DNA from 4 places in the Kitasatospora sp. NBC_01246 genome. Region 2 is predicted to be linked to each of the others. Evidence: riboswitches for the same ligand, from Rfam matches in the RefSeq annotation. Region 2 holds a riboswitch; each other region holds the start of a gene.
The links. A riboswitch is a leader RNA that binds a small molecule or an ion and turns the genes downstream of it on or off. The one in region 2 is predicted to bind cyclic di-AMP.

Region 1 (5,524 bases), 4.6 Mb from region 2:
GGGTGTGCCGGGGGGCGCCGGGCGCCGCGGTGGTGACCGCCACCATGCCGGTCCAGCCCGCCGGGTCGGCGTCCAGCAGCCGGCCGAACTGCTCCTCGGTGCCGGGCAGCTCCAGGAGCAGCCGGCCCGGCCAGGCGGTGCCCCAGAGCGCGGTGACGGCCGGGACGGCCCGGTCGGCCACGGCCGTGAGCTGCGCCGGGTCCGGGCCGTCGGCCAGGCCGAGCACCAGGCAGTGCGCGCCGACCGCCGCCCGGACGGTCCCGAAGTCCCAGAGCGGCGCCGGCCCGTCCGGGCCGTCCTCGCGTTCGACCCGCCAGCCCCCGCCGGTCCGCCACAGCTCCAGCCGGCGCTGGTGGACCACCGGGTAGGCGTCGTAGCCGGTCACCCGGACGGTCAGTTCGGCGGTGGCGGTGAGCTGGTCCGGCCGACCGGCCGGACCGAGCACGAGGTTGCGGTAGGCCGCCTCCACCGGGGGCGCGGACGGTCCGGCGGTCAGCGTCCGGGCCCGCTCGGCCAGCAGCGCGGCCACCTCGGCCCGCTGGTCCGCCACCGCGGCCACGGAGGCCGCCGGAGCCGCGCGGGGCAGCGACAGCTGGGCCAGTCCGCCCGCCGCGAGCAGCAGGGCCCCGCGCCGGGACAGTGCGCGGCAGCGTGTCACGGCGTCGGCGGGAGGGGTCGGGACGGGCCGGCTCAGAGCCGGATCACCTCCGCGACGGGCATCGCGTTGACGCTCTCGTAGCGGACCTTGGCGCCCGGGTAGGGGGCGTGCACGATCACCCCGCCGCCGGCGTACATGCCGACGTGGTGCCTGTCCCGGTAGAAGATCACCAGGTCTCCCGGTCGCGCGTCGGAGATGCTGACCCGCTGGCCGGCGTACGCCTGGGCCTGCGAGGTGCGCGGCAGGGTCACTCCGGCCTGCCGCCAGCTCCAGTACATCAGACCGGAACAGTCGAACGCGCGGGGCCCGGCGGATCCGTACACATAGGGCGAACCGATCATCCGCACGGCGGCGGCCAGCGCGGCCGCGCCGCGTTCGGAGGCGGGCGGGGCCGTGCCCAGGTCGAGGCGGTCGGTGCCACGGGTGGCCCGCTGCTCGGCCTCGCGGGCGTCCTGGGCCACCATCCGGGCCCGCTCGCCCGCCCCCAGGCTGTTGAGCAGCCGCTGCGCCTTGGCCAGCCGCTGCTGGATCTGCTGCTTGCTCTCGGCCAGGGCCCGGCGGGTCTCCTCCAGCTCGGAGAGCTTCATCGAGGCCTCCGACCGGCGCTGGTCGAGCCGGCGCTGACGGGCCACCACCTCGTGCAGCGTCTCGTTCTGCCGCTCGGCGGCCTGGTCCAGGCTGCGGGCCTTGGAGAGGTAGCCCTCCGGGTCGGTGGAGAGCATCAGCTGGACGGTCTGCGCCATCCCGCCGCCCCGGTACTCGGCGCCGGCCACGGTGGCGAGGTCGCCGCGGAGCTCGTTGAGCTCGCCCTGGGCGACGGCGACCTGCTGCTGGAGCGTGCCGGTCTCGTGCTGGAGGCGCTGCTGGACGTCCAGTGCGGCGTTGTACTTCTCCGAGGCCTGCTCGGCCTCGTCGTACAGCTGTTCCACCTGCGCCTTGACGTCCTTGCGGTTCGACGGCCCGTCCGGCGTGCCCGGGGCGGCCTGGGCGGCACCCCCCGTGGCCACCCCCAGCGCGGTGGTGGCCGCGGCGGTCAGCACCAGCGCACGGGCGAACGCGCCCGGCAGGGGGGAACGGCGGTGCACGGCCATACGACGGTAACTCCGATCCTGCGACCCGGCCCCGCCGCCGCACCGGTGCGGGCGGCCGTCGAGCGGGAGTCCGGTGGCAGACGTTAGCGAGTCCGGGCGAGCGAGTCCAAACCCCTCCCAACCCGAATATTTGACCCGCAATCGGACATCAGCACGGTCCGGCACGAAAGCCGCAGGCCCGGCCTCCCGCGAGGGGAGACCGGGCCTGTGGGAGCAGACGTCGGATCAGACGCGCACGATGGCCGAGATCGGCAGCATGCTGGCGGTCTCGTACCGGACGTTCGCGCCGGGCTTCGGCGCGTGGATGACCTGGCCGCCGCCGACGTAGAGCGCGACGTGGCTGCGGTCCGCACGGTAGATGATCAGGTCGCCGGGCTGGGCGTTGGCGATGTTGGTGCCCACGTTGGTGCCGGCGGTGGCCTGGGACTGCGAGGTGCGCGGCAGCGACACGTCCGCCTGGGCGTAGGCCCAGCTGGTCAGGCCGGAGCAGTCGAAGGAGCTCGGACCGGCCGCGCCGTAGACGTACGGGGCACCCAGCTTGCTCTCCGCGGCGGCGATCGCGGCGGCGGCGCGCGAGCCGTTGGCGGCGGGCGCGGACGGCGCGGCGGCCGCGGCGGCGGGCTTGGCGGCCGGCGACGACGGGGCGGGCAGCTGGTCGCGGGTGTTGTCGCGGGAGGCGCGGTCGGCGTCCGCCTTGGCCTTGGCCTCGGCCTTGGCGGCGTCCGCCTTGGCCTTCGCCTCGGCGGCGGCCTTCTCCTCGGCCGCGCGCATCGCCTGGCGCTCCTGCTCGGACAGCGAGTTGTACAGGTCCTGGGCCTTGGCCAGCTTGCCCTGGACCTCCTCCTTGGAGGCCTTCAGCTGCTGGGTGGTGGCTTCGAGCTCGCCGAGCTTGCCCTGGGCCTCGTTGCGGTCCTGGTCGAGCCTGCGCTGCTGCTCCTGGAGGTCCTTCAGCGCACCGGACTGCGTGCTGCCGGCCTGGTTGATGGCGCCGGCCTGGCTGAGGAAGCTGTCCGGGCTGGACGAGAGCATCAGCTGCACGGTCGGCGATATGCCGCCGTTGCGGTACTGCTCGCCGGCGATCTCGGCGAGACCGCCCTGGGCCTCGGTCACCGCGGCCTGCTGACGGGCCACCTTGTCCTGCAGCTCACCGACCTGCTTCTGCAGCTCCTGCTGCTTGGCCTGGGCGCCGTTGAGCTTCTCGGTGGCCTGCTCGGCCTGCTCGTTGAGCTGGTCGATCTGCTCCTTGACCTGATCCTTGGTCGGCGTCGGGTCGGCGTGGGCGCCGGACTGCGCGGAGAGCGCGACCGCCGCGGCGGCGACACCGGTCAGAATCGAGACCCGGGCGCGGCCGGCGGGCTTGGGACGACGATGGGACGCCACGAAGGCGGACTCCTTCTTCCTACGTCCGCCTACCGGGTGAGCTGACGGGTTCGGGCCGGAAGCGTGCCCTACGACGCCTCACCGACCGCACGACGGTCGACCTGGCGCCGATTCACCCCGGAGGAACATGGTTCCCCGGCTCCGTTCCACAGCGCCCCCGACTACTGGACTCCCCGACGGGCAGATGCTCTGCCCCGCTGCTTCACGAACTCGGCGGTAAACCTCCGCCGCCACCCCTGCTGGGTGATCGACTGTGCGGTGGTTCGAGGCATGACCCTAGTAACAGAACCGTGATCCGTTCAAATCCTTGTCAGAAAAATGCCGGAAGAATATCCAAGTTCATTTGTGAATATGACCGGGTGTGATCACGCGCCCACATGGAGCTGATCGTTTGTCATGATGCGGCCGCAGACACCGACGCCACCCCCGGTTCCGGGGGTGGCGCGGATCACAGGGCCGGATCCCGGCCCGTGGGCATGTCGGTCCGTCAGACCCGGCGGATCGCGTTGATCGGCATCGCGTCGGCCTTCATCACCTTCACCACGTCACCGGTGTGCGGCGCGTGGACCACCATCCCGTTGCCGATGTACATCCCGACGTGGCTGCGGTCCGGGCGGTAGATGATGAGGTCGCCCGGCTGGGCGTCGGCCAGCGAGGCCACCTTCGAGCCGTAGTTGGCCTGCGCCTGCGAGGTGCGCGGCAGCGAGACGCCGGCCTTCGCGTACGACCAGACCATCAGACCGGAGCAGTCGAAGGAGTTCGGGCCGACCGCGCTCCAGACGTACGGCGAACCCTGCTTGCTCATCGCGTTGGCGACGGCCTGCCCGGCGAAGCCGCTGCCCTGCGGGAGGCTGCTCAGGTCGGTGCGCTCGCTGCCGCGCGAGGCCCGGTCGGCCTGCTGCTGGGCGGCCTTCAGCGCGGCCCGGTCGGCGGCGCTGAGCGAGTTCAGCAGGTCCTGGGCTTCCTTGAGCTTCTTGTTGACCTCGGCCTTGGACTGGTTCAGGTCCTTGGTCGTGCTGTCCAGCGAGGCGAGGACGGCGGCCGCCTCGGCCTTCTGCTGGTCCAGCCGGCGCTGCTGGTCCTGCAGGCCCTTGAGCGCCTCGGTCTGGCTGGAGCTGGCCTGCTGGACGCTGGCGGCCTTGTCCAGGTAGCCGGACGGGTCGGAGGCGAGCATCAGCTGGACGGACGGGTCGATGCCGCCGGTCCGGTACTGCTCGGCCGCCACCTCGGCCAGCCCGCCCTGAAGCTGGGTCATCTGGTCCTGGCCGCGAGCCACCTGGTCCTGGAGCTGGTCCGCCTGCTTGCGCAGCTGGTCCGCCCGCTCCTTGGCACCGTTGAACTTCTCGGTGGCCTGCTCGGCCTCCTCCTGCAGCTGGTCGACCTGCGCCTTCACGTCCTCCTTCTTGGGGGACGGGCTGGGCGCGGCGTGGGCGCTGACCTGGGCCGAGAGGGCGACCGCGGTCGCAGCGGCAGCGGTCAGCACGGTGACCCGTGCACGGCTCGACTGCTTGGGACGGCGGTGGGTGGCCAAGTGACCGGCTCCTTCTTCCAACGGACTCACCCGAACGAGTGAGAATCCGGAAAATAGGTTTGACGCCAGACCCTAGTGAAGATCCACGCTTTGCGCCACTCCCCCGATGGCGTGAACTCCCGCCCCCCGCCATGACTTCACGGGATCCACACATCCCCGCAAACCGGGCGCTGACCAGGCGTCATCTCCTGCCGGCCGGCCCCCGGCCGAGGTCAGGGCCGGGCCAGTCGGTTCAGCAGCAGCACCGAGGCTACAGGGCGCGCGCCCGCCTTCCGCACGCCCTCCGCGACCTCCCGGTCGGTGGAGACCACCACCACCGGCCGGCCCTGCGGCTCGGCCCGCACCAGGCGGCGGATCAGTTCGTCGGCGGTCTCCCCGGTCCGGCTGAACCGCACCCGGACCCCGCGCGGCGGCGCCAGGATCACCGGCACGTCGAGGTCCTGGCCGTCGAACACGCAGGTCACCTCCGCCTGCGTGCGCTGGGCCAGCATCGCCAGCCCGCCCAGCAGCCGGATCCGCTGCTGCTCCAGCGGGAGCGCCGGGTAGCCGGTCTTGGTCACGTTGTAGCCGTCCACCACCAGGTGGACCTGCGGGATCGCCAGCAGCTGGTCCAGCAGCGCCGGGTCGTCCTCGGCCAGCCCGCGCCGCGCCACGTCGTGCGGCGAGGCCGAACCCGGCACCACCGCCTCGACCAGGTCGGCCGGGCGGATCTGGGAGACCGGCAGGGCCAGCTCCCGCTGGAGCCCCTGCGCCGACTGCAGCACGGTGTCCAGCAGCAGCCGCAGCCGCATGTCCTCGACGCTGCGCCCCTCGCGGGCCGAACGGCGGCCCTGCTCGGCGGCGTTCTCCAGCTCGGAGATCCGG
Region 2 (5,524 bases):
CGGCCGACCAGCAGCGGACCGAAGGCGGGCGCGACGGCGGAGACCAGGTTGCCGGCGATGAACAGGCCCATCAGCATCAGCAGCATCCCCTTGCGGGGGATCCGGGTGCCGAGGACGGTGAGCAGCGGGCCGCCGATCACGACACCGAGTGCGTAGCCGGAGATGAGCAGGCCGGCGGTGGGGATGGACACCGAGAAGTCGCCGGCGACCTCGGGCAGCAGGCCCATGATCACGAACTCGGTGGTGCCGATGCCGAAGGCGCTGATCGCCAGCGCCAGGAGCGCGAGGGGCATGAGGGGACCGCTTTCCAGAGCGTACAGAAGCGTACAGAAGATTGCGTGTGCAACTACCAGCGTCGACAATACGACCGAACGCCAGATACTTGCAAGCGCTCGCTATCTCCATCTGCAATCCCTTGGACCCACGCACCCCTCCATCGCGACCCGCGCACCACCCGCGCACGCCTTGCCCTCCCTCGGCGAAGTGATTAGGTTAGCCTAACCTAACCAACGGAGGTCGTCATGAGCCCCAGCCCCGTCGACGTCGAGGCGCCCGAACCCACCGCCGCCGAACGGGTCTGCAGCCTGCTCAGCGCCACCTCCTCCGTGGTGATCCGGGCCTGCGGCGAGTACCACGACCTGGACACCCCGGTCTCGGTGCACGGCTCCCGGCTGCGCCTGGGCGCACCGCTCGACTCGCCGCTCACCCTCGCCGTGACCCGCGAGCAGGACGGCCTGGCCGTCGTCCTGGACCTCACCGACATCGCCCCGGTCGCCGTCCGCGACCGCGTCCGCGGCCGTCTCACCCTGGCCGGCCGGCTGCACCTCGCCCACCTCGCCGACGACGGCCTCAGCGTCCACCTGCGGCTGGACGTCGCACACGCCGTCCTCTCCACCCCGTACGGCACCACCGCCCTCACCGGCGCCGACCTCGCCCTGGCCGCGCCCGACCCGCTGGCGCGCTTCGAGGCGGCGATGCTCACCCACCTCGCCGACGACCACCCGGACGCCCTCGCCCTGCTCACCCGGCTGCTGGACCGCGAGTTGCTCGTCGGACACCCCGACGTCCGCCCGCTGGCCCTCGACCGGCACGGCCTCGTGCTCCGTCTGGACCACCCCTACGGCCACCGCGACGTCCGCCTGGTCTTCCCCGAGCCGGCCCGCGACGCGGACGAGTTCGGCCACCGCGTGCACCAGCTGCTGACCGCCGCCAACAGCGACCTGCCCGCCCACCGGTCCTGACCCCCGCCGGGGCGGCCCATTCCTTTCACCGCGACCGCCGACCGAGAATTGACGGCCCGTCCGACCGCCGACGGGCCGTCGGAATATCCCGGGAGGCCCCCCAGGAAGGCCTTCCGGAAAGGCCTTCTGCACGACGGAACCGACCACTCGGAAACGCCGGACGGAAACCCTGCTCGCGGGGGGGCACCTGCCTGTCAGAAGGGCACGAAAAAGGCCGGTCCGGCTCGCGAAGGAAATTCGCGAGCCGGACCGGCCAGGGCGTGTCCCGCGCCCATGATCCGCTGACGGTGCGGCGATCACCCGGTCGAGCGGTCACCCGACATGACCATCCCGGGCGGCCGTACGCCCCGCACCCAGCGGAAGTCCGACCTCAGGTCAGAGGGAGACGCCGTGCGCCCGCAGGTAGGCGATCGGGTCGATGTCCGAGCCGTACTCCGAGCCGGTGCGGATCTCGAAGTGCAGGTGCGGGCCGGTCACGTTGCCGGTGGCACCCGAGAGGCCGATCTGCTGGCCGGCGGTGACGGTCTGACCGATCTTCACACCGATCGAGGACAGGTGCGCGTACTCGGCGTAGTGGCCGTCGGCGAGCTTGATCTCGACCTCGTTGCCGTAGGCGCCGCCGTTGCCGGCCTTCACCACGGTGCCGGCGCCGACGGCGCGCAGCGGGGTGCCGGTGGAGGCGACGAAGTCGGCACCGGTGTGGTGACCGGAGGCCCACATCGAGCCGGCCACGCCGTAGGCGGTGCCGAGCTTCGGGTTGGCGAGGGGGGCGACGAAGCCCGAGGTGCTGGCCGCGGCGGCCGGCGCCGCGGGAGCGGCCGGAGCGGCCGGCTTCGCGGCGGGGGCGGCCGGCTTGGCGGCCGGGGCCTCGGCGGGCTTGGCGGCCTGGACCGGCTTCGGGGCGGCGTGCTGGGCGGCCGGCTTCTGCGCGTCCTGCGAGACCTGCGGCTTGGCGGCCGGGGCGGCGGGCTTGGCGGCCTCGGCGGCGGCCGGAGCGGCGGCGGCCTTGGCATCCAGCGCGAGCTGCTGACCCGGGAAGATGAGGTTCGGGTTGGCACCGACGACCGAGCGGTTGTGGTCGTAGAGGGCCTTCCAGCCACCCTCGACCTGCTTGGCGTCGGCGATCTTCGACAGGGTGTCCCCGCCGACGACCTTGTAGCTCTCCTCGGCCGGCGCGGCGGCCGGCTTGGCGGCCTCGGCGGCCGGCTTGGCGGCAGCGGCCGGCGCGGCGTCGACGCTGGTGGCGCCGGTCCAGGTGGAGGTCTGCGCGGGCTTGGCGGCCGGGGCGGTGTGGGCCTGGGCGCTGATGGTGGTCACCAGCGGGAGGGCGAAAGCGGCGCCGGTCACGGCGGTGGCGATGCCGATGCGGGCGGCGCGGGGCAGGGTGATACGACGAGCCTGTGCGGGCATGGCGAACTGTCCTCTCCGACGCCTGCGAGGTGAGCTGTCGGGTTCGGGCTGGAGTTGCCCGGCCGCATAGCGCGGCTTCACCCCAAGCCGGACCGTGAATTCCGGTCCGGCGACTTACCTTTGGGTCCCCCGCTCCTGCCGTACAGAGTTCGGTTCGTACCACCGGGCAGCGGCAGGACTAGGCGTTCCACCCGGTGGCCACCCGGTCCAATGCCGGGCGGTCGCTGAACTAAAACTCATCCGCCCGGGCGAAGCAATGTCGATCTCTTGAATCGACAACCACTCCCGGGAAGGCCGTGACACTCCGAATGATCGGCTGCACAGTATGTGCACAATCGATTCACCGCGTGCCACTGATCCACGACGCTCCGCCGATTTCGGTGTCCGTACGCATGCGATCACCTACGGAAAGCCATCCGCCGACACACCCCCGGTGACCCTTGTCACGTCGCGTCCCGGAGCGCAGGATCAGGCGGTGGCCACCTCCGAGGCCGGCACCCTGCGCCTGGGCACCGCGCAGGGCCGCTGGGTACTACTGGCGACGGTGCTCGGCTCCAGCATGGCGATGCTCGACGGCACCGTCGTCAACGTCGCACTGCCCCGGATCGGCACCGATCTCGGCGCTCCGCTCGCCGCCCTGCAATGGACGCTCAACGCCTATCTGCTCACCCTGGCCGGCCTGATCCTGCTCGGCGGCGCGCTCGGTGACCGCTACGGCCGGCGCCGCGTCTTCCTGATCGGCGTGCTCTGGTTCGCCGCCGCCTCGGCAGCCTGCGCCGCGGCCCCCACCATCGAGGTACTGGTCGCCGCCCGCGCGGTGCAGGGCGTCGGCGGGGCGCTGCTCACCCCCGGCTCGCTGGCGATGCTCCAGGCGGTGTTCCACCCTGACGACCGCTCGGCGGCGGTCGGCCTCTGGTCCGGCCTCGGCGGGGTGTCCGCCGCGATCGGCCCGTTCCTCGGCGGCTGGCTGGTGGACGGCCCCGGCTGGCGGTGGATCTTCCTGTTGAACGTCCCGCTCGCCGCCCTGGTGGTCGCGGTGGCCTCCCGGCACGTCCCGGAGAGCCGGGACGAGAGCGCGACCGGCCGGTTCGACGTCCTCGGCGCGGCGCTGGCCGCGCTCGCGCTGGGCTCGGTCACCTACGCGCTGACCGCGGCGGGCGACGGGCTCTCGGCCGTGGTGTGGGTGTCCGGCGCGGCCGGCCTGCTGCTGGGCACGGCCTTCGTGGTGGTCGAACGCCGCGTCCCGGAGCCGATGCTGCCGCTCGGCCTCTTCTCCTCCCGCCTGTTCACCGCGGTGAACCTGGTCACCCTCTGCGTCTACGCGGCGTTCAGCGGCGTCTTCTTCCTCCTGGTCGTCCAGCTGCAGATCGTCTCCGGCTTCTCCCCACTGGTCTCCGGGCTCGCCCTGCTGCCGATCACCGTGCTGATGCTCGCGCTGTCCGCCCGGGCCGGCCGGCTCGGCAAGCGGATCGGCCCGCGCCTCCCGCTCACCGTGGGCCCGCTGCTCTGCGCGACGGGGGTCCTGCTGATGCTGCGGATCGGCTCCGACGCCTCGTACTGGACGGACGTGCTGCCGGCCGCCACCGTGATGGGCTGCGGGATGGTCCTGCTGGTCGCGCCGCTGACCGCGACGGTGCTCGCGGCGGTGGAGGTCCGGCATGCCGGGATCGCCAGCGGCGTCAACAACGCCGCCGCCCGCGCGGCCGGGCTGCTCGCGGTGGCCGCCCTGCCGGCGCTGGCCGGGCTCAGCGGCGAGGCCTACCGGGTACCGGCCGCGGTGGACTCCGCCTTCCGGACCGCGATGCTGATCTGCGCCGGGCTGCTGGTCACCGGCGCGGTGACGGCGTTCACCACCGTCCGGGGCAATGTGCTGGCCCCCGAGGACCACCCGGTCGCCGAGCCGGACTGCACCTACGCCTGCGGCACCGCCCCTCCGCTGGATCCGGGCCATGCCGCCGCCGGACACGGCGAAGGCCCCGCCACCGGATCGGCGGCGGGGCCCACGAAGACCTGAGGCAACGTCAGAGGATGTCGCCCGGGGCGTACTTGGCGGCGTCGGGGTAGGCGGCCGCGACGGCCTCGACCTGGCGGACCACCTCGGCGACCTGGGCACCGGCCGCGCCGGTGAAGGAGAGCCGGTCGGCCAGCAGCGCGTCCAGCCCGGCCCGGTCCAGCGGGATCCGCGCGTCCGCCGCCAGCCGGTCCAGCAGCTCGTTCTCCCGCGCGCCGGCCCGCATCGCCAGCGCCGAGGCGACGGCGTGCTCCTTGATGACCTCGTGCCCGGTCTCCCGGCCGACGCCCGCCCGCACCGCGCCCATCAGCACCTTGGTGGTGGCCAGGAACGGCAGGTAGCGGTCCAGCTCGGCCTCGATCACGGCGGGGAAGGCGCCGAACTCGTCGAGGACGGTCAGGAAGGTCTCCAGCAGGCCGTCGAAGGCGAAGAAGGCGTCCGGCAGCGCGACTCGGCGGACCACCGAGCAGGAGACGTCGCCCTCGTTCCACTGGTCGCCGCCCAGCTCGGCGGTCATCGAGGCGTACCCGCGCAGGATGACGGCCAGGCCGTTGACGCGCTCGCAGGAGCGGGTGTTCATCTTGTGCGGCATCGCGGAGGAACCGACCTGGCCCTCCTTGAACCCCTCGGTGACCAGCTCGTGGCCGGCCATCAGGCGGATCGTCTTGGCCAGGCTGGACGGCCCGGCCGAGAGCTGGACGAGGGCGGTGAGCACCTCGAAGTCCAGCGAGCGCGGGTAGACCTGGCCGACGCTGGTCAGCACGTGGTCGAAGCCGAGGTGACCGGCCACCCGGCGCTCCAGCTCGGCGAGCTTGTCGGTGTCGCCGCCGAGCAGGTCCAGCATGTCCTGGGCGGTGCCGAC
Region 3 (5,524 bases), 2.6 Mb from region 2:
TACTCGATCCGGTACGGGCCGCCGGTGGCGAGTGCCTCGGCGAGGGCGGCCTGGACGTCCGGGAGGTCCTCGGGGTGGACCAGCCCGTCCAGGTCGGGTGCGGTGGGCGGGCCGTCGGGCGGCACGGGGCGGTCGACCACACGGTAGGCGGTGGCGTCCCAGAAGGTCTCGCCGGTCACCAGATCGCGCTCGAAGGCGCCGTGCCCGGCGGACCGGACGGCGAGCGAGAGCATCGGGTGGGCCAGTGCGGCGGACCGCCCGTCCGTACCGGCCTCGCCGCCGGGCCCCGGGTGGGCCGTCCCGGCCGGGCGGGCCCCCGCCCGCGCGCTGTCGAGCAGATGGGCGAGCCGGTGGGCGCAGGCGTCGCCGAGCGTCTCCAGCACGTCCAGATCGCGGCGGGGGACGGTGCCCCGGTGGGCGAGGGCGAGGGCGAGCACGCCGATCGGCCGTTCGTCGACGATCATCGGCAGGGCGATCAGCGCGACCATTCCGGTGCCCATACCGGCATTGCGGTTGGGATAGTCGACGCTGGTGCGCTCCGGACTGAGCAGGTACGGGCGGCGCAGTCGCAGGGCCGTCGCGGCGGGCAGCTCGCTCGCCGGATCGATGACGCCGTAGCGCTCGTGGACCCAGTCGGGCAGGCCGTGCGAGGCGGTGAGCCGGAGCATTCCGGCGCTGTCCAGCAGGTAGAGCGCGGAGCCCTCACCGGTGATCCAGCCCGGGCCCTCGGCGAGCACGGTCCCGAGGAGTTCGGCGGCGGTGGTGCAGCCGAGCAGTAACCGGACACAGCGCATCGCGCTGCGCGCGGTGGGGCTGCTGCGCGGGGCCCGGCTCTCGTCCTCGGAGGGGGGAAGCCACGGTGAGGTCAGGTCCATGGGATTTCCCGGCCTTTCCGTCGCCTTGTCGGGCACCCAATTCTTCATACCTCATTTCCGATGCCGGTGAAGGGTGACCCGGACGGCGCACCGGTGCCGGGGAGCGGACGCCGGTCGTGCCCTGCCCGGCCGCTCCGACCGGGTGGTCCGCCGTGGTCCGGCCGGCCCGCCGCGCGGGGTGCGCCGGGTGCGGCGCCCGGCCGGGGGAACTCACGGAGCCCGGGCGCGCGGTGGGGGCGGGGCTCAGGCCCCGGGCCAGTTCCGGAGGCCGCCGGTGAGGAGGGTGATCAGGCGGTCCTGGGTGTCGGAGAGGTTCTCGGCGAGCTGGAACCCGCCGCCGATCGACAGCGAGGCGAAGCCGTGGGCGACCGAGCGGACGGTCCGGGCGGCGTGGACGGCCTCGGAGCCCTCCAGCCCGTAGCCGCGGAGCACCGCGAGGATCACCCCGACCAGCCGGCCGCCCGCCCTGGTCAGGTCGTCGTCCGGCTGCGGGGCCTGCGGCAGCGCGGTGTACCGGTGCGGGTACTCGGTGGCGTAGCCGTGGTAGGCCCGCAGGACGGCGGCGACGGCGTCGTCCCCGCCGCGGCCGAGGGCGGCCTCGGCGAGCCGGTCGGCGAGTTCCTCGGTGACCCGGACGGCGATCAGCCGGCGCAGCTCGGCGAGTCCGCCGCTGACGTGCTTGTACAGCGAGGGGGTGGCCACCCGGGCCCGTCCGGCGACGGCGGCCAGGGTGAGGGCCTCGGGGCCCTGTTCGTCGATGAGGGCGAGGGCGTGGTCGACGACCTGCTCGGGGGTCAGTCCGACTCGGGGCATGGTGCGGTCTCCGTGGGCGAGGTAGCGGGCGGGCTCGGGCCGGCGCGGCGCGGAAGGGCGGGCTCAGGCCAGCTCGGCGAGGAAGGGCAGCAGGGCGTCGGCGGTGGCCTGCGGCCGGTCGGCCATCGGGTAGTGCCCGGAGCCCTCGATCATCACCTTGCGGCCGTTCAGCGCGGCGGCCTGCCGGTCGGCGACCAGCTCGGGGTCGGGGAAGTCGGGGTCCTTGGTGCCCATCACGACCAGCGCCGGGCAGCTCACGGCGGCGGTCCAGCCGTTCGGCGCGGAGTCCCCGCGCACGTAGCCCCGGGTGGCCTGCTTGCGGCCCGGCGTGCGCATCGCGGCGACCAGTCCGTCCACGTAGGCGTCGAAGTCGGCCGGCTTGGGACCGGGGTACGCCATCTTGCGGTGGTAGAGGCCCCAGAACGCGGGCGAGTGCACCAGCAGGACGCCCATCGCGCCGAACATCGCGCGCTGCAGCGCGTTCGGCGGGTTCTCGACGAAGGCGTCCACCAGGACGATCCCGGCCACCCGCTCCGGCGCGTCCCCGGCCACCTTGACCACCGTCGCACCGGCGTAGGAGTTGCCGAGCAGCGTGGCGCGGTCGATGCCGAGGTGGTCCAGCAGGGCCAGGACGTCGGTGGCGATCGCGGCCGGCGTGTAGTCGTCCCAGGCGATCGAGGACTCGCCGAAGCCGCGCAGGTCCAGGGTGATCACCCGGTGGCCCGCGGCCACCAGCAGCGGGCGCAGGTGCCGGTACGCGGCACGGCTGTCGAGCATCCCGGGGAGCAGGACGAGGGGGGTGCCGTCGCCCTGCTCGGTGTCGTCGAAGGCCAGCCGGCCGCCGGGGACGTCGAGGTACTGGGTGCTGGGGGTGAAGGTGCCGGGCATGTGGGCCTCCTCGGTCCGCGGGGCTGTCGGCGTTGCACCGATAGCCATAAAGCTAAGGCTAATAGCCTTAGCCGTCAACCCCTTGACCGGCCGGACCCCCGGGGTGGCCCCGGTGCCGCGGCTCAGACCCCCTCCACCTTGAACGGGTCGTGCTCGGCGAGCAGCTTCTCCAGCCGCGCCTGGTCCACCCGGGTGACGATCTCGTTGGTCTCCTGCCGGTCCCGGATCACTTTGGCCAGGGTGAAGGCGGAGGTGACGGTGTAGAGCAGGCCGACCGCGAGGAAGGCGCGGGTCCAGCCGCCGACCGGCAGATAGGCGATGCCGACGGCGAGGGCGCCGCCGGAGAGGGCGAAGGAGAGGACGGCCTGGAGGTGGTACGCGGCCGTGGTGCGTGACTGCATCGGTGCGTTCATGGCGCCAGGATCGCCGCGCCGGGAGCGCCGCACATGAGTAGGAGTACTCAAGTGGGGGACCGTTCGTTGACGTCCCCTCACGTTCGGTAGTGTCAGTTGCCGTCGATCCGCCCAAATCGCCCATCAGGTCACGTACCGTCCGGGTAGTATCCGGCTGTCCCGAACGGACGGCTTGGAATCAGAGGCTCCTAGGATTAACGTTTGATAACGCAGCGCGGTTCGTAACGCCGTACCCAGACGGCACCGTGCGCCGTCGCCTAATCCCGCCGGCCGGCCTCCGGGCAGGCCAGGGAGCCGGGGAACCATGTTCCTTGGGGTGAATCGGCCGGGCCCAGGCCCAGCCGTAGGAGACCTTCCTGCTCCGAACCCGTCAGCTAACCCGGTAGGCGCGAAGGAAGGAAAGGAGCGCGCCTCCGTGGCGTCGTCGCACTCTCCGGCACACCTGCCCGGCTCCCCCGCCGGCACCCAGCTGCTCGACCACCCCTGGCCGCCCGCCCACCCGGGCGAGTTCGGCGGGTCCGGCGTCGAGACCGGGCCGCAGGCCCCCGACAGCAACCGGCACCGGATGCCCCGTCAGACCCGCGGCACCGCCCCGCTGCTCGGCGTCACCGCCGTGGCCGCCACCCTCGGTGCGACCGGCTTCGCCTCCGCCACCCCGGCCGCCGCCCCCGCCGTCGAGGTCCCGGACGAGACCCCGGTCGCGCTCGCCGCGGACCCGGGCCTCGCGCTCGCCGCCCGGATCCAGCAGCAGGCCGACAGCCAGCGCACCGCCGCCGAGGAGGGCGCCCGCCTGCAGGCCGCCAAGGAGGCCGAGGTCAAGCGCGCGGCCCAGCAGCAGGAGGCCAAGCGGGCCGCGGAGGAGGCCGAGAAGGCCAAGCTCGCCGCCATCGAGCTGCCGGTGCGCGACTACCACCTCTCGGCCCACTACGGCCAGAGCGCCTCCTACTGGGCCCACCTGCACACCGGCCTGGACTTCGCCGCCGACACCGGCACCCCGGTCTACGCGGTCGGCCAGGGCACCATCACCTCGGCCGGCTGGGCCGGGTCGTACGGCTACCGGATCGTCGAGACGCTGCCCGACGGCACCGAGATCTGGTACTGCCACCTCTCCTCGATCATCAAGGGCTCCGGCAAGGTCGTCCCCGGCCAGCAGCTCGGCAAGGTGGGGGCCACCGGCAACGTCACCGGCCCGCACCTGCACCTGGAGGTCCGCCCCGGCGGCGGTGCCCCGGTCGACCCGGAGAGCTGGTTCGAGCAGCGCGGCGTGACCCCCTGACCGGCGTCACCTTCTGACAGCCCGCCGCGGTGCCCCGGCCGTCGTCACGACGGCCGGGGCACCGCGGCGTCTCAGGCCCCGGCGGCCGCGTCGGCCCCGTCCGGCCGGTCGGCGGACCCGTGCACGTGCCCGTCCCCGGGCGCGTAGCCGTCCTCGTCCCCGTACTCGTCGTCCCCGTACTCCCCGGCCTCCTCCGCCTCGCCGGGTGCCCCGGGCAGCTGCGCCAGGTACGCGTCGATCTCCTCCTGGCCCGGCTCCGGGGCCAGCTCCGGGAACTCCTCCACCAGCAGCCGCGGCAGCCCCGGCACCGTCCACTCGCCGAAGAGGTCCAGCGCGGCCTCGACGGCGGCCTCCTCGAACGCCCCGAAGTCCCCGGCCAGCTCGTCGGGCATCGGCCGGCCCTGCGCGGTGAGCTCCTCCAGGTTGCGGTAGCTGCGCCGCATCAGCCCCTGCTCCAGCAGCCGCCGGGCACCGTCGGTGGCCATCCCGACGCTGAGCGGCCGGGCGCCGTCCCAGCCCCCGTCGTCCACCGGGTCCAGCGCGCCCGCCGCCTCCAGCCGCTCGTAGGCGGCCGCCCGGTCCTCCGGCGCCAGCTCCCGGAACGCCTCCAGCCAGGCCCGGACCGCCGCCCCGTCGGCCGGGTCCACCCCGTCCGCGCGCAGCAGCAGCGTGTACAGCCGGGGCCAGGTCACCAGGTCGGCGCGGCGCAGCAGCCCGGCGGCCACCTCGCCCTGCCACTCGGCCTCCGCGTGCAGCCGCTCCTGCCGCTTGGCGTTCAGCCGCTTCGCCGCCCGCTGGTGGTCGATCAGCAGCCGCACCGCGGCGCCGTACGCCAGCGGGTCCTGCTCCGGCTCGGGCTGGACGTACAGGTAGAGCCGCTCGTACAGCAGTTGTTCCACGGCGTCCGAGGTCAGCTCCGGCCAGCCGTCACGCATCCTGCCCTCACCCAGCTCCAGCAGCGCCAGCACCGCCCGCACCGGCGCCTCGGCCACCGGCGGGTGGCCGTGCGCCTGCGCCCAGGCGAGCAGTTCGGCGGCTTTGGTGCGCGGGGCGAGCCGCAGGTCTTCTTCTTCCATGTCACGTAAGGTAACCGGAAAGCCCGGGTAGGGTCGGCAGGCATGGTCCCCGTCCGACTCACCGGCCCCCGCCTGGCCATCCGCGAGTTCCACCACAGCGCCGCCGACGTCGACGCCCTGTACGCGGTGTTCGGCGACCGGGAGGCCACCCGCTACCTCCCGTTCGAGCCGCGTGACCGCGAG
Region 4 (5,524 bases), 170 kb from region 2:
CGAACTGCTGGCGCACGCCGCCGAGTCGGGCCTGCCCGCCCCGGTCGTGGTGCCGCTGGTCCCCGGCCCGCACGGTTTCCTGACCGAACTGCACGCGCTGTCCGCCGAGTACGGCGCCCACGTCACCGACGTCCTCGGCCCGCACCCGCTGCTCGCCGAGGCCGTCCACGTCCGGCTCTCCGAGGCGGGGCTGGCCCGCGCCGACCGGGCCCGGCTGTTCGCCATCGCGACGGCCGCGGACGGCGTCGTCCTCACCACCGTCGGTGGCGAGGAGGCCGCCGCGGCGGCCGGGATCACCGGTGTGCTGCTGGCCGCCCGCCTCGCGGTGCCGGTCGTGCCCGCCGCGCTCGACGTGCCCGGCTCGGTGGCCGCCGCCGTCGCGCACCTCAAGGAGACCGGCTCCCAGCGCCCCGCGCTGGCCCCGCTGGTGATCGGCCCGGAGGCCGACTCCGAGCTGCTCGCCACGGCCGCCGAGGAAACCGGCTGCCCGAGCGCCGCGCCGCTCGGCGCCTACCCCACGGTGGGCCAGCTGATCGCCGCCACCTACCTCGCCGTGCTGCCGGCCGTCGCCCCCGAGGCGTTCGCCGCGCAGGCCGCCGCCGAGGAGGCCGCTGCCCAGGAGGCCGGGGAGGCCGCCGCCGAGTAGTAGCGGACCACGAACGCCGAAGGGCCCGGAGCGCGCGCACCCGCTCCGGGCCCTCGCCGTACCCCCGCCGTACGTGTCCCCGCCGCACCGGCCCTCTCCGTACGGGCCCGCGCCGTACCGGTCCGCGGCGCGGGCCCGTACGGTGCGGGCCCCGGCGGGCCCCGGCCGGCCTCAGGCCCGCCTCAGGTCCGCCCGCCCACCCGGCCGGTGGCCGCCGCCGCGTCCTTGAGCCGCAGCGCCGGCAGCTGCACCGGCCGGGACTGCGCGGCGAAGGCGGCCACCGGCACGCCGGTGGCGTTCCACGGCGACCGCCCGCCGCCACCGTCCGCCTTGCGCACCTGGAGCACCTCGGTCTGCCCCGCCCGGCGCAGCAGGACGTTCTTCGGCGGCGCGGACTCCGGGTCCATCCAGAGCTCGTTGCCGTCGAACTCGCAGTCCAGGACGAGGATGTCGTCCGGCTTGCCGTCCGGGGTGGCCCGGAAGGCGATCCCGGCCCGGCGGTGGCCGGCGAACCGGCTGCGGCTGAAGGTGACCGCCTCCCCGGCGAGTTCGTGGCGCGCGGTGGAGACGCCGTAGTCGCTCTGCCCGGCGGCGTCGATCAGCAGGCCGTCGAAGAGGGTCCCCTTGTCCCGGCCGAGCGAGTGCAGCGCCACTCCCCCGCCGCCGTTGCCGTACAGCACGCTCGCGGTGTAGTCGAAGTCGTTGAGGTAGGCGCCGTGCTCGATGCCCCACCCGCCGTTGTGGTAGGCCGCGAACTCGGTGACCACGTGGTGCTGCTGGGCGTTCAGCCAGACGAAGATGCCGTCCCGCAGGTTGTTGTGGGCCAGGCAGCGCTGGAAGGTCCAGACCCCCTCGCTGTTCTCCGGCCACTCGAAGCCGGAGGCGCCGTCGGCCCCCTGGACGCCGACGGCCACGCAGTCCAGCGCCTTGCCGCCGGTGCCGGCGCCGAGGTTGAAGCCGGTCAGCCGGTAGGCCCGCGGGTTGGGCTCCAGCCGCGTGCGGGAGGCGACGCAGGACTCGTAGACGATGTCGTCGGAGGGCTGCTGCGGGGTGCGGGTGTCCGGCGGGCCGTCCCACCAGTAGGCGTCCTCCCAGGTGTCGTGGCTGATGCAGCTGCGGAAGGTGATGCCGTGGCTGGCGTGCGGGACGAAGGCGTGGCTCCCCGCGTCGCGGACCACCAGGCCCTCGACCACGGTGCCCCGGGTGGTGTCGCCCAGCATGTGGAAGTGCAGCCCGTACCGGCCGAGCACCGGGGCGGTCACCGGGGCGCTGCCGTCCGGGCCCTTCCAGGACTCCGCGGTGTCGGTGCGCGGGCCGACCCAGCGCAGCGCCGCGTGCCGCAGGTCGGCCCGGCGGGAGGTGGTGAGGTGGACGTGGGCGCGGCCCTCGGCGGTGCCCTCGATCCGCACGCTTCGGGTCAGGTTGAGCACCTCGGCCCCGAGCGTGACGCCCCCTCCGGCGGCCACCCGGGGGTGCGCGTACGTCAGCGGCGCCTCCAGGGTGACGGTGGATCCGCTGACGGACCGGACGACGGCGAGGTCGTAGCGGGTGGAGAAGCCGTCCTCGCCCGGCGGGCCGGTCGGGGTGACGGCCAGTTCGTCGCCGGGCAGCCAACCGGTGGGCGGCGCGGCCAGGCTGACGGTGGTGTCGCCCACCGCGAGTGCCCGGTCGGCGCGCCCCCAGGCGGTCTTGGCCGCGCCGTCCAGCCGCAGGTACCCGGCGCCGGTGACCCAGAGGCCGACGTCGGTGTCGACCACCTTCATGCCGTCCCCCCGGAAGCGCCGCTCGTCGACGGCGGGGAAGCGCACGGTGTGCACGGCGGCGCCCTCGGGGGCGAGCGCGAGGGTGCCGCGGATCTCGACGTTGCCCGCGGCGGCGAGGGTGAGGCTGCGGTCGGCGGCGAAGGTGAGCGCACCGCCCGGCTCGACCAGCAGCGAGCCGATCGCGGCGTCGGTGTCGAGCAGCACCCGGTCGGTGATCCGGACGGCGCTCTGCGGTCCGGGTACCCGGCCGCCCCAGCCGGCCGGGTCCGACCAGGGGCGGCCGCCCTGGTCGGGGGTGGGTGCGGGGGCGGCTCCGGCGGTGGGCTGCCCGGGCGCGGCCGTCCCCTCGGCGGGGGCGCCGTCGGGGGCGCCCCCGGGCGTCCCGGACGGCGACGCGGCGCCGTGCCGGTGCTCCGCGGCCGGGTCGGCCGCTCCCGGCCCCATGGCGGGGCCCTCCGCGGCGGCGACGGGCGCGGAGCGGCCGTCCAGGGAGCGCCGCAGTGCCTCCTCGCCGCCGACCGCCGCGAAGACCGTGCCGACGGCGAGCCAGCGCAGCATCGTCCGGCGGGGCAGGGGAGTTCGGGGCTCGGCGGGCGGGATGTCCGCTCTGCGGTGTTTTGCCCAGCGGTGCGTTCCACGCGGCCGCTCGGCCGGCGCACCGGCCTCCGGACCCTCGTCCATGGCCATCGCTGCGAAGCCCTCCCCCCAGACGGCCGCGTCGGTCCTGATGCCCTGAAGCATAGGCAGTTGCCGTGACTCCGACGGGCGTTGCGGTAAATCGGTCATTTCTGATCATGGTGGACAGCCATTTAGCACGCTCTTCATAAACTGTGACGACCGTCACACATGTTTGCGGTTTGAACTTAAGTCTGCTTAACGTGCTCCCCGTTCGTGGCCACACGGACCCAGCCCACCCGCAACGCCGAGTCCTGCCGTCGGGTGCGCTGGCAGCGCAGAACGCACCACGGCAGGAGCGGGGGAACCACAGGTAAGTCGCCCGGGACCGGTTCGTACCGGTTCGGGGCTAGGGGTGAAGCCGCGTCCACAGCGCGGCCGGGCAACTCCAGCCCGAATCCGACAGCTCACCTCGCAGGCGTGGGAGAGGACCGCGTCACCATGCTGCCCACCAACGGCACCCGCCTGTCCGGCCGCACCCGTCGAGCGATCGCCACCCTCGGCGTCGTCGGCATCGGCCTCACCATCCCCTGCCTCACCGCCGGCTCCGCCTCGGCCGCCTCGGTCGCCACCTGGGACAAGGTCGCCCAGTGCGAGAGCACCGGCAACTGGAGCATCAACACCGGCAACGGTTTCTACGGCGGCCTCCAGTTCACCAACTCCACCTGGGCGGCGTTCGGCGGCACCAGCTACGCCGCGCGTGCCGACCTCGCCACCAAGGACCAGCAGATCGCGGTCGCCGAGAAGGTGCTCGCCGTCCAGGGCCCCGGCGCCTGGCCCGTCTGCTCCGTCCAGGCCGGTCTGACCAAGGGCGGCACCCCGGCCGCCGTCGACACCGCGACCGCCGCCAAGCCGGCCGCCCCGAAGGCCACCCCGGCCCCGGCGCAGACCCCCGCCCCCGCCGCCAAGCCGGCCGCGCCCAAGGCCGCCCCGAAGGCCGCCGAGACCCCGGCCGCCGCCGACTCCGCCCAGCAGTCGCAGGGCCGGAACTGGCAGCAGTACCGTCAGGACGCGCAGGCCTCCTCCGACTACACCGTGGTCGCGGGCGACTGGCTCTCCTCGATCGCCGACAAGAACAACGTCCAGGGCGGCTGGGAGCGGCTCTACGAGCTCAACCGCGGCACCCTCGGCGACGGCCCGCACGTCATCTACCCGGGCCAGCACCTGAGCCTGGGCGACCGCGCGAAGACCCGGGCCTCGGACGAGTCCGACCAGGGCTTCGACTGGTTCAACCGCTCCTCGGGCGCCACCGGCAAGGCCGACGGCTCCACCGCGACCGCCACCAAGCCGGCCGCGCAGACCCAGGCTCCGGCCGCCAAGCCCGCCGCCCAGGCGTCGGCCGAGGCGCCGGCCCAGGCCGCCACCGGCAGCATGGCCGCCGCGGTCTCCTTCGCCCAGTCGAAGGTCGGCCAGGCCTACGTCTACGGCGGTACCGGCAACGGCGGTTGGGACTGCTCCGGCCTGACCCAGGCCGCGCTGCGCGCCGCGGGCGTCTCCGTCCCGCGGGTCGCCGCCGACCAGGCCGCCGCCAGCACCCACGTCTCGCTGGACGCCCTCAAGGCCGGCGACCTGCTGTTCTGGTCCAACAACGGCCAGGACTCGGGCGTCTACCACGTCGCGCTCTACATCGGCGACGGCAAGTACGTCGAGGCCGCCAACCCGAGCGTGGGCGTGCGGACCCAGACCATCGCCAACTGGGCCCCGGACTTCGCCGGCCGGGTCTGATCCCGCGCGCGGTCCGCGCCACCCGCCGCAGCCCCCGGGGAGAGTCTGGTCGCTCCTCCCCGGGGGCTCCGGCGCGCCCGCGCGCGGGACGGCGCGGGCCCGGGCCCGGGCATGGCCAAACCCGGGCCCGGCGGGCATGCTGCTGCTCTGCACCCGAGGAGGAGTCACATGGCCCAGGTCACCGTCACGCTCGACGCCAATCTCGCGATCGACGCGATGATGCTCTCCGGCACCAGGAACCCGCAGGACGCCGTGGAGCTGATCCTGCGCGACTACCTCGCCCGGGGGCGGCGCACCGAGAGCCGGACCGGCGAGGCCGCCGACGGGCAGCGGACCGGGCAGCAGCGCCCGACCGCGCAGGAGGGCTGAGGGCGGACAGGCCGGGGCCCCGGAGGACTGGATCGTCCTCCGGGGCCCCGGTCGTCGTCTCAGCGGGCGCAGGCGCCCGTGGAACCGCGCATCACCAGCTCCGGCTGGAACATGAACTCACCGCGCTGGGCGGCGTTCGCGCCGACCTCCTCCAGCAGGGCGTCGACGGCGGCGGTGGCCATCGCCTCGACCGGCTGGCGGATGGTGGTCAGCGGCGGCTCGGTGAAAGCTATCAGCGGCGAGTCGTCGAACCCGACCACCGAGACGTCCTGCGGCACGGACAGCCCCCGCTGGCGCACCGCGCGGATCGCCCCGAGCGCCATCATGTCGCTGCCGCAGACGATCG

Region 1: another riboswitch for cyclic di-AMP. It lies ahead of OG618_RS11775 (C40 family peptidase); the one in region 2 lies ahead of OG618_RS31090 (M23 family metallopeptidase).
Region 3: another riboswitch for cyclic di-AMP. It lies ahead of OG618_RS20920 (M23 family metallopeptidase); the one in region 2 lies ahead of OG618_RS31090 (M23 family metallopeptidase).
Region 4: another riboswitch for cyclic di-AMP. It lies ahead of OG618_RS30360 (transglycosylase family protein); the one in region 2 lies ahead of OG618_RS31090 (M23 family metallopeptidase).

What each region holds. Positions count from the first base shown of each region.
Region 1 is NZ_CP108484.1:2,693,566-2,699,089, forward strand. Features, by position in the region: gene OG618_RS11765 (hypothetical protein) at 1-658, opposite strand, end outside; gene OG618_RS11770 (C40 family peptidase) at 691-1,749, opposite strand; gene OG618_RS11775 (C40 family peptidase) at 1,975-3,129, opposite strand; cyclic di-AMP (ydaO/yuaA leader) riboswitch at 3,140-3,293, opposite strand; gene OG618_RS11780 (C40 family peptidase) at 3,617-4,660, opposite strand; gene OG618_RS11785 (NYN domain-containing protein) at 4,873-5,524, opposite strand, start outside.
Region 2 is NZ_CP108484.1:7,324,664-7,330,187, reverse strand. Features, by position in the region: gene OG618_RS31100 (MFS transporter) at 1-293, opposite strand, end outside; gene OG618_RS31095 (DUF2470 domain-containing protein) at 522-1,241, shown strand; gene OG618_RS31090 (M23 family metallopeptidase) at 1,617-2,651, opposite strand; cyclic di-AMP (ydaO/yuaA leader) riboswitch at 2,656-2,816, opposite strand; gene OG618_RS31085 (MFS transporter) at 3,127-4,665, shown strand; gene purB (adenylosuccinate lyase) at 4,673-5,524, opposite strand, start outside.
Region 3 is NZ_CP108484.1:4,769,511-4,775,034, forward strand. Features, by position in the region: gene OG618_RS20900 (SpoIIE family protein phosphatase) at 1-875, opposite strand, end outside; gene OG618_RS20905 (TetR/AcrR family transcriptional regulator) at 1,119-1,688, opposite strand; gene OG618_RS20910 (alpha/beta fold hydrolase) at 1,752-2,624, opposite strand; gene OG618_RS20915 (YiaA/YiaB family inner membrane protein) at 2,699-2,989, opposite strand; cyclic di-AMP (ydaO/yuaA leader) riboswitch at 3,234-3,392, shown strand; gene OG618_RS20920 (M23 family metallopeptidase) at 3,405-4,265, shown strand; gene OG618_RS20925 (hypothetical protein) at 4,337-5,341, opposite strand; gene OG618_RS20930 (GNAT family N-acetyltransferase) at 5,384-5,524, shown strand, end outside.
Region 4 is NZ_CP108484.1:7,153,249-7,158,772, reverse strand. Features, by position in the region: gene OG618_RS30370 (hypothetical protein) at 1-646, shown strand, start outside; gene OG618_RS30365 (hypothetical protein) at 829-2,967, opposite strand; cyclic di-AMP (ydaO/yuaA leader) riboswitch at 3,394-3,518, shown strand; gene OG618_RS30360 (transglycosylase family protein) at 3,505-4,809, shown strand; gene OG618_RS30355 (hypothetical protein) at 4,978-5,178, shown strand; gene OG618_RS30350 (LacI family DNA-binding transcriptional regulator) at 5,238-5,524, opposite strand, start outside.